Regions from separate parts of the Clostridium sp. 7_2_43FAA genome, predicted to be linked through region 3. Evidence: riboswitches for the same ligand, from Rfam matches in the RefSeq annotation. Region 3 holds a riboswitch; each other region holds the start of a gene.
What was found. Region 3 has a riboswitch for S-adenosylmethionine ahead of metH (methionine synthase). Riboswitches for the same ligand answer to the same signal wherever they lie in the genome.

Region 1 (3,295 bases), 1.1 Mb from region 3:
AGAATAAAATATTTATTATAAAAATAATAAAAGGATTTGATTTATATATAAAATAAGTATATAATTACTGAAATAAAATAATTAATTAGAAAATTCAGCCAAAAGGCTGAATTTCTTTTAAAGAAAAATAGTTTGAAGATTCAAAAAGAGATCATCAACTATCCAGTTTCAATTATCCATTATAAATTGTAAAAGGGGGGTATTATCATGTATAGTGGTAAATTAGTAAAATTAAGGGCGTATAAGGAAGCGGATATAGAAAAAGCAGTAGAGTTTATAAATGATGAAGAAGTGAAAAAACTATTAGATTCTAACATTCCATTTCCAATGACTAAATGGCAAGAAGAAGAGTGGGTAAAAAGTAGAAAAGCAAATACCGATTTTACTTATGATTTTGCAATTGAGGATTTAAAAACTGGAAAGTATATAGGTGGATGTAGCATTAATGAATGTAATGTGAAAAATAGAACTTGTGAAATAGGAATAATGATTGGGGATAAAGAATACTGGAGCAAGGGATATGGAAGCGATGCACTAAAATTGCTAATAAAGTTTATATTTGAAGAAGTAAATATGAATAAGATAAAGCTTAAAGTTTTTTCTTTTAATAATAGAGCTATTGCATGCTACAAGAAAGTTGGTTTTAAAGAAGAAGGTATATTGAAAAAAGAATTATATAGAAGTGGAAAATATTACGATGTAATACCAATGGCAATTTTTAAAGATGACTTTGATAGTTGAAATCATCAAATATGAAACTTATAGATAATTCTTTTGTGAATTTGTCTATATAATTTAATAGCTAAAGAAGTGTATTTATAAATTTTAATTTAAAATATATAATTTCAATATATATTTACAAATGTTTGTAAATAAAATATAATATAGAAAAAGAATATTTAAAACTTATCAAGAGTGGTGGAGGGACTGGCCCTAAGAAACCCAGCAACCTACGTAGGTTAATTATAATGAATGATTTTCACTTATATAACCTCATTGTGTGGTGCTAATTCCTGTTAGATAAGGGTAATTCATAGGCTGTATATTAATACCTAAAGGTTATCCTTTAGGTATTTTTTTATGTATAAAGAATAACTTTCAGCTATCAATATCCATTGTTAAATATAAACTATCAATAGAAATTGTAAATTATCTATATATTATCAATTATTCATTGAAAAAAGGGGGCAAAACATGAATATAAATAATTTATTTGATAAAAAAGAGGTGGTTTTTTCTTTTGAGATATTTCCACCAAAACAAGAATCAAAAATTGATACTATTTACAATACTTTAGAGGAATTAAAAGATTTAAAGCCAGATTTTATAAGTGTAACATACGGGGCAGGTGGAAGCTTATCTAAGAACATGACATGTGAGATTTCATCAATAGTAAAAAATAAATATAAAATAGAACCATTAGCTCATTTAACATGTATAAACTCAAATAAAAACCAAGTAAATTCCATTTTAGATAACTTAAAGCAGTCAGGAATAGAAAATATATTGGCTTTAAGAGGTGATATTCCGTTAGGTTATAAGGGAAGTAATGAATTTGATCATGCAAGTGATCTTATAAAGCATATAAAGCAAAGGGGAGATTTTAATATAGTTGGGGCATGTTATCCTGAAGGACATTTAGATAGTAAAAACTTAGAGGAAGATATAATTAATCTAAAGAAAAAACAAAAAGCTGGTGCTACACACTTAATTTCACAATTATTCTTTGATAATGAGTACTTTTATAGTTTTTTAGAAGAAAAAGAAAAGTACAATATAGATATTCCAGTACAAGCAGGAATAATGCCAGTTATAAATACTAAACAAATAAATAGAATTGTTTCATTATGTGGAGCTAAGCTACCAAAGAAATTTATTAGGATAATGAATAAATACGAATTTAATCCTGAGGCATTAAGAGATGCTGGAATCGCATATGCTACAGAGCAGATAGTAGATTTGATATCAAATGGAGTAGATGGAATTCATTTATATACTATGAATAATTCGTATGTTGCTAAAAGAATAAGCACAAGTATATTTTCTATATTAGATACTATAAATAATTGTGAAAGATTAATAAACTAGTTGATATATTAATGAGGGTAGATATTTAAAGATAAATAAGATAGTTATGTGGAGGATGTAATATGGAAAAAGTAGAAAGTTTTGAATTAGATCATAGAATAGTTAAGGCACCATATATAAGAAAGTGTTGTTTGCTAACAGGTAAAAAGGGAGATAATGTAACAAAGTTTGATATTAGATTTTTACAACCAAATAAAGAAGCCTTTGGAACAGCTGCGATGCACGGACTAGAGCATCTTTTGGCACATGAATTAAGAAGTAGATTAGAAGGAATAATAGATTTATCACCAATGGGATGTAGAACTGGATTCTATTTAAGTATATGGGGAGATAGAGAAGCTTATGAAATAAAAGAAGCATTAGAATTATCTTTAAGAGAAGTTTTAAAGGCGACAGAAATACCTGCTGCTAATGAAATTCAATGTGGAAACTACAGAGACTTATCATTATTTGGAGCAAAAGAGTATGCTAAGGAAGCTCTAGAAAAAGGTTTTTCATTAAATATATATGGAGAAAAATAAGTGTTTTATGCAGAATTATAAGTTGATTTTAAGTATAAGACATATAATAATTTATTAATGAATAAAAATATACTATAAGATATAGGAGTTGTATTCTAATATGAAAGGATTAGAATACAACTTTTTTATTTCCTATGTAAGTATAAATGAAATGAGATTTAATAGCCAGTAAAATAAATCAATAGTGGCAGGTATTTTATATATTTTAAAAAAAATAGAAATATGATACTATTTAATTGTTAGAATATTTTAAAAATTCAGTTAAAGATGGGGGAGATAATTTGAGAGATAAATGTGGTAAATTTAAAGATTTAGAACTATTTATCCAAGAAGGGAATGATGATGAAAGTTCATTAATTTCTGTATTACATCATGCCCAAGGATTATATGGGTATTTAGGAAGAGAGGTTCAGGAGTATATAGCTTATAGATTAAATATACCAGTATCTAAGGTATATGGGGTAATAACTTTTTATTCATATTTTTCTACAGAACCAAAAGGAAAGTATGTAATAAGTATATGTACTGGTACAGCATGCTTTGTTAGAGGGGCATGTGATATATTAGAGGATTTTAAAAAGATACTTGGAATAAAAGAAGGGGAAACAACCAATGATGGATTATTCACTTTAGATACATTAAGATGTGTTGGATCATGTGCTATAGCACCCGTTGTACTTGTAAAC
Region 2 (3,295 bases), 1.7 Mb from region 3:
ATTCATTTCTTTCTTCATTGCATAAACACAAGCAGCCCCTAGAGACGTACCTAAAAACGGTATTAAGATTCCAATTAAAATATTCATTCCCACTCCTCCTTTTATAAACACTATTTCATATATTGATTAAATAACTTATGGCATCTTTCCTGAGTATCTTCTATCAAACTTGTTTTCCTATATAAATAGAGCAATTGTTCCATCTTTAAAACCATCATCTACTCAATTTGAATCTGTAAAATCATTATTATTTATATTATTGATTTTATTTTCTGATTAATCTGAAGAAACTAAGTCTATTTTCTTATCATTAACATGTCCCTCTTTTTTTTAATTTATTACACTACTATAGCCACATATGAATAATCAACATATATCTAAAACATGAATAATACTTTTAATAAACTTACTCATAAACTTTTCCCCTGTATAATCGACTTTCTCCTAATCTTTATTATATCTAAGTATATTTTAACATATTTCTACTTAATATATTCTATTTTAATTCCTATATTATTTATAAAATTAAAACCAATAGTTAAAAGCTACTATTTTCTAATACCAATTAAAAATAGTAGCTTTTAACAAATATATTATTCTAATTTGTTAAAATATCATATTTCTAAAATGAGAGTCACAAAACGTGATACCCTTTGAAATAAAATTTTAAACAACATTGAATTCTTTTATTTTCTTATTGTTTTTTTATTATTAACTGTTAATTGAGATTAATGCTTGTTCAAAATCTGCAATTATATCTCTTATATCCTCAATTCCAATTGAAACTCTCATCAAATCAGGTGTTACTCCACTTGCTATTTGCTCTTCCTTTGATAATTGACTATGTGTAGTTGTTGCTGGATGTAAAAGACAACTTCTAACATCTCCTAAAGTAACTACTAATGCTACTAATTTTAATGCTTTTGTAAATTTCTTTGCTGTTTCTATATCTCCTTTTATTCCAAAAGTTAATAATCCACTTCCTCCACCTTTTAAATATTTCTTTGCTTTATCATATTGTGAGCTTGTTTCAATATATGGATAATTAACCCACTTTATTTTAGGATGTTTTTCTAACCATTTTGCTAGTTCTAAGGCATTTTGTGAATGTCTTTCCATTCTTAAATGAAGAGTTTCTAAACCTAAATTAGTTAAGTAAGCATTAAATGGACTTTGACATGCCCCTATATCTCGTCCTAATGTAACTCTTAACTTTGTAATATATGCAGCATTTCCAAATGATTCTACATATTTTAATCCATGATAACTTGGATCTGGTAGAGTAAATTCTTCAAAATTTCCATTTACCCAATCAAAATTTCCTCCATCAACTACTATTCCTCCAATGCTCTGTGCATGTCCATCTGCATATTTAGTAGTTGAATGTACCACTATATTTGCCCCATGTTCAAATGGATTACACAAATATGGAGTTCCTACAGTATTATCTACTATAAATGGAACCTTTAACACCTTTGCAACCTCTGAGAACTTATCAAAATCTAATATATTTAATCCCGGATTACCAATTGTCTCTCCATATACTGCTTTAGTATTTTCATTTGCACATGAAAGAATTTCTTCCTTACTTGCTTCTGGATCAACAAAGGTTACATCTATCCCCATCTTTTTAAGATTAACCGTAAATAAATTAATTGTTCCACCATATAAAGAAGATGCTGATATTATATGATCCCCAACCTTACATATATTTAATATTGAATATAACACAGCTGCTTGTCCTGATGCTGTAGCTACTGCCCCAACTCCCCCTTGAAGTCTTGCAAACTTATCTTCTAATGCACAAACTGTAGGATTAGATATTCTACTATACAAATGCCCCTCTGCTTCTAAGTTAAATAAATTTTCTAAGTGATCTGGATCATCATACTTATAAGTTGCTGTTTGAAATATTGGTAATACCCTAGGTTCCCCAGCCTTTGGTGTATAACCTCCTTGAATACATATTGTCCCTTTTTCCCATTTTCCTTCCATATTGAAAGCCCCCTTATTTAATATTATTGCTTATTGCTTTTCTATAAAATAAAAAAAGTTACTTCAAATAAGAAGCAACCTAAATATACTAAACTATTCACTAATAAACTCAATGAAATACCTTATTTGCCAAGCATCAGCTTGCAGGATTTAGCACCACACTTATTTATAAAATAATTTTATATTTCGTAGGTTGCTAGGTTTCATAGGGCCAGTCCCTCCACCATTCTTAATAAAGTCTTTTTTATTTAATTATTATATATTATACACTATATCTTTAAATTTTCAACCATTATTTGTATTTTTTAAGGCTCTAGTATTCGTGATTATATAATCTACTTTGATATCATGCACTTCTGATTCTATTTTATCAACTATTTGTAAATCATATGCCAATGCTATCTTATTTTCTTTAGATTTTATATCTTTTAAATACCTGTCGTAATATCCTCCTCCATACCCTATTCTGTTACATTCTTTATCAAAAACAACTCCAGGTACTACTATTAAATCTATATTTTCTTTTTCAATATAATTAGAGTCATCTATTGGTTCTAAGATACCCATTGAATTTTTCTTCAGCTCATCAATAGAATTTAATTTTATTGCCTTCATTAATTTATCATCTTTATATACTTTGGGAATAAAAACATTCTTTTTATCCTTAAAGGCCTTTTCTATTATATTTCTTGTATTTATCTCATTGCTAAAGCTTATGTAAATAAATATATTAATAGATCTTTTATATAAATCTGTATTTATTAACTCATTAAATATTTTATTATCCATTAATTCTTTTTCGTTGTTATTTAGTGAATCTCTTATTTCTAATATTTTATTTCTTAAAACTTTCTTTTCTTCTTTATTCATAATTTTTTTCATTCCTTCATTTTTTCACTTTTTAATTATTTTTCTTTGCAAAATATATTTATTATATCTCTTAATATTGCTGCAGCTGCATTTATAGTTCCTGATGCACCGCCTATTACACTAATGTCTCCTAAAGTATCTGTACTATAAAGCACACCTTTATTTTTACCATCTACAAAATATAAAGGATGACTTTTATCTATTACCTCAGGTTTTACATATGCTTTGATTTGTTCGCCTTCTTTATATATTTTTCCTATTAATTTAATTTTATTGCCATTCTTTTTTTCATTTATTATTAAGCTTTTATATAATAAATTTATTCCTTGTATCTTAATATCATCGATAGTTAAACTAGAATTCATAATAACATTAGCTAGTATTAAAATTTTTGATGCAGTATCATATCCTTCTACATCTAGATTATAAT
Region 3 (3,295 bases):
CTTTTGGAATATCGTCATATATCTGAATCATACTTGGATTCACAATCCCCATATCCATACCATTTTTTATAGCATGATATAAGAAAACTGAATGCATAGCTTCTCTTATTTTATTATTACCTCTAAAAGAAAATGATAAATTACTAACTCCACCTGAAACCTTAGAATATGGTAGATTTTCTTTTATCCATTTAGTTGCATTTATAAAATCTAAAGCATAGTTATTATGTTCTTCAATCCCTGTTGCTATTGCTAAAATATTCGGATCAAATATTATATCTTCTGGTGGAAAATTAACTTTATTCACTAAAAGATCATAAGCTCTTTTACATATACTTATCTTCTTTTCATAATTATCTGCTTGACCTTTTTCATCAAAAGCCATTACTACTACTGCTGCGCCAAAATCTTTAATAATCTTTGCCTTCTTTAGAAAATCTTCTTCTCCATTTTTTAAAGAAATAGAATTCACTATATGCTTCCCTTGAATTACTTTAAGACCTTTTTCTATAACTTCCCATCTTGATGAATCAATCATTATAGGTTTAGCTGAAATATCAGGTTCTGAAGCTAAAAGTTTTAAAAAATAATCCATTTCTTTTTCACTATCTAAAAGCCCATCATCAAAATTTATATCTATTATTTGAGCACCATTTTCAACCTGCTCTTTAGCAATAGAAAGAGCTTCTTCATATTTCTTTTCCCTAATAAGTCGTGCAAATCTTAAAGATCCTGAAACATTCGTTCTTTCTCCAATATTAATAAAATTACTTTCTTTATTCACCTTGGTTATTTCTAATCCACTATATACACTTTCTATTTCAATTCCTTTTACAATTCTTGGTTTATAGTTTTTAGCTATATTTGCAATTGCTTTTATATGTTCATAAGTAGTCCCACAGCATCCGCCTACTATATTTAGATATCCTTCTTTTAACATTTCTTCAATACACTTTGATGTTATTTCAGGTGACTCATCATAAAACCCTAATTCATTAGGCAAGCCTGCATTTGGGTAAACTGATACAAATAGATCCTGAGTTTCTGATAACTCTTTTATAAATTGATTTAAATCTCTCGCTCCAAAAGAGCAGTTTAGTCCTATTGAAATGATATTTTCGTTTTTCATAGAAGCAGCAAAAGCTAAAAGATTTTGTCCAGATAAAATTCTTCCTGATTTATCTGATATTGTTCCAGATACCATTATAGGAAGGATTTTATTTTTCAACCTGAAAACATCATTTGCAGCCATAATAGCAGCTCTTGCATTTAATGAATCAAAAATTGTTTCTATTAAAACTAAATCAATACCTCCATCAATTAAAGCACCTATTTGTTCTACATATGCATCTTTTAACTGGTCAAAAGATATATTTCTATATCCTGGGTCTTCAACATTTGGAGATAATGATGCCATTCTATTAGTTGGCCCTATAGATCCTGCTACATATCTTTTTTTACCATCCTTTTTAGAAAAATCATCACACGCCATTTTAGCTAGCTTTGCACTTTTATAATTTAAATCATAAACTAAATTTTCAAGTCCAAAATCACTTTGTGATATTCTATTTGAATTTAATGTATTAGTTTCTATTATATCTGCACCTACCTCTAAAAATCCTCGATGTATTTCATCAATTACTTCTGGCTTTGTTATACTCAATAAATCATTATTTCCCTTTTGATCTATAGGAAATTCTTTTAATAAATCTCCTCTATAATCAGCTTCTTTTAACATAAATGATTGAATATTAGTTCCCATTGCCCCATCTATTACTAAAATTCTTTTTTCTAAGTCTTTTACTATTTCAAAATCTCTCTTCATTATACAGCCCCCCTTTAATAACTCTAAATATTATATACACAACTAATATCAATAAAAAAATCCCTTCTAAAATAAGAAAGGATTATATACAAACTCTATTACTCTTATTTTTCAGAAAAATCTGTAGGATTTAGCACCACACTAGAAAGCAGGTTGCTGGGTTTCAAAGGGCCAGTCCCTCCACCACTCTTAATAAGATATTATTTTATATAATTATATAATCTTTATTATTTATTGTAAATATGTTTCAATAAATAATTACGTTTAAGTTTAATTTTTATATAAATTGTTAGTATTAATTTTTTATATTATTAATTCATCTATATTAAAGGAATAATATTTTAATTCATAACAAAAAATAAGATAAAACTTTTATTTAAGGAGAAAAACTATGGACAAAAACTTACAGCGTGAAGAAATCGAAAAAATTTATGGTAAAATAAGTCCATTTGAATTTAAAAATAGGTTAATAGAACTAGCTCATGGTGAAAATGAAAAAACAGCCCGTATTCTTTTAGACGCTGGTAGGGGAAATCCAAATTGGACAGCATCTACTCCTAGAGAAGCTTTTTTTACATTTGGTCTTTTTGCTGTTGATGAAACTAAAAAAGATATTAATAATGGTGATTTAGCTGGAATGCCTAAAAAAAATGGTATTTATAATAGATTCATAGAATTTATAGATAAAAATAATATTTTACCAGGGACAGAATTACTAAAAAAAATAATTGAATATGGAATAAATGAAAAAAGCTTTAATGCTGATGATTACTTATATGAATTAACGGATGCAATTATTGGAGATAACTATCCTGTGCCAGATAGAATGCTGTATCATATTGAAGAAATAGTTCATGATTATTTAGTACAAGAAATGTGTTACAATAAGCCTCCAAGTGGTAAATTTAATATTTTTGCAGTAGAAGGAGCTACTGCAGCAATGTGTTATATATTTGATACTTTACGATCAAATATGCTTCTTAACCCTAAAGATAAAATAGCAATAATGGTACCAATTTTTACTCCTTATCTAGAAATACCTGTTTTACCTAGATATGATTTAGAAATAGTTCCTATAAAAGCTACTGAAACAACAATTGATGGTACACATACTTGGCAATATCCATTATATGAATTAGAGAAACTTAAAGATAATTCTATAAAAGCTTTATTTATAGTGAATCCAAGTAATCCACCTTCTGTTTCATTAAGCACTGAGTGTAGAAAAAACCTAGTTTCTATTATAAATGAATATAATAAAGATATAATGATAATTTCTGATGATGTTTATGGTACGTTCGTTCCTGAGTTTAGATCATTAATGGCCGATTTGCCTTATAACACTATAGGAGTTTATTCCTTTTCTAAATATTTTGGAGTTACAGGATGGAGATTAGGGACTATAGCTATTCATGAAAAAAATATATATGATAAACTTTTGAAAGAATTATCAAAAGATAAAAAGAAAAT

Region 1: linked by a shared signal. The riboswitch ahead of metF (methylenetetrahydrofolate reductase [NAD(P)H]) and the one ahead of metH (methionine synthase) in region 3 are both predicted to bind S-adenosylmethionine.
Region 2: linked by a shared signal. The riboswitch ahead of CSBG_RS15500 (O-acetylhomoserine aminocarboxypropyltransferase/cysteine synthase family protein) and the one ahead of metH (methionine synthase) in region 3 are both predicted to bind S-adenosylmethionine.

Annotation. Positions count from the first base shown of each region.
Region 1 is NZ_JH815222.1:287,130-290,424, forward strand. It holds gene CSBG_RS02935 (MraY family glycosyltransferase) at 1-2, shown strand, start outside; gene CSBG_RS02940 (GNAT family protein) at 208-741, shown strand; SAM riboswitch class I at 904-1,027, shown strand; gene metF (methylenetetrahydrofolate reductase [NAD(P)H]) at 1,195-2,088, shown strand; gene CSBG_RS02950 (S-ribosylhomocysteine lyase) at 2,151-2,609, shown strand; gene CSBG_RS02955 (NAD(P)H-dependent oxidoreductase subunit E) at 2,891-3,295, shown strand, end outside.
Region 2 is NZ_JH815222.1:3,066,276-3,069,570, forward strand. It holds gene CSBG_RS15495 (ZIP family metal transporter) at 1-87, opposite strand, end outside; gene CSBG_RS15500 (O-acetylhomoserine aminocarboxypropyltransferase/cysteine synthase family protein) at 712-1,995, opposite strand; SAM riboswitch class I at 2,115-2,234, opposite strand; gene CSBG_RS15505 (5-formyltetrahydrofolate cyclo-ligase) at 2,281-2,877, opposite strand; gene CSBG_RS15510 (hypothetical protein) at 2,901-3,295, opposite strand, start outside.
Region 3 is NZ_JH815222.1:1,364,863-1,368,157, reverse strand. It holds gene metH (methionine synthase) at 1-1,825, opposite strand, end outside; SAM riboswitch class I at 1,927-2,024, opposite strand; gene aspD (aspartate 4-decarboxylase) at 2,217-3,295, shown strand, end outside.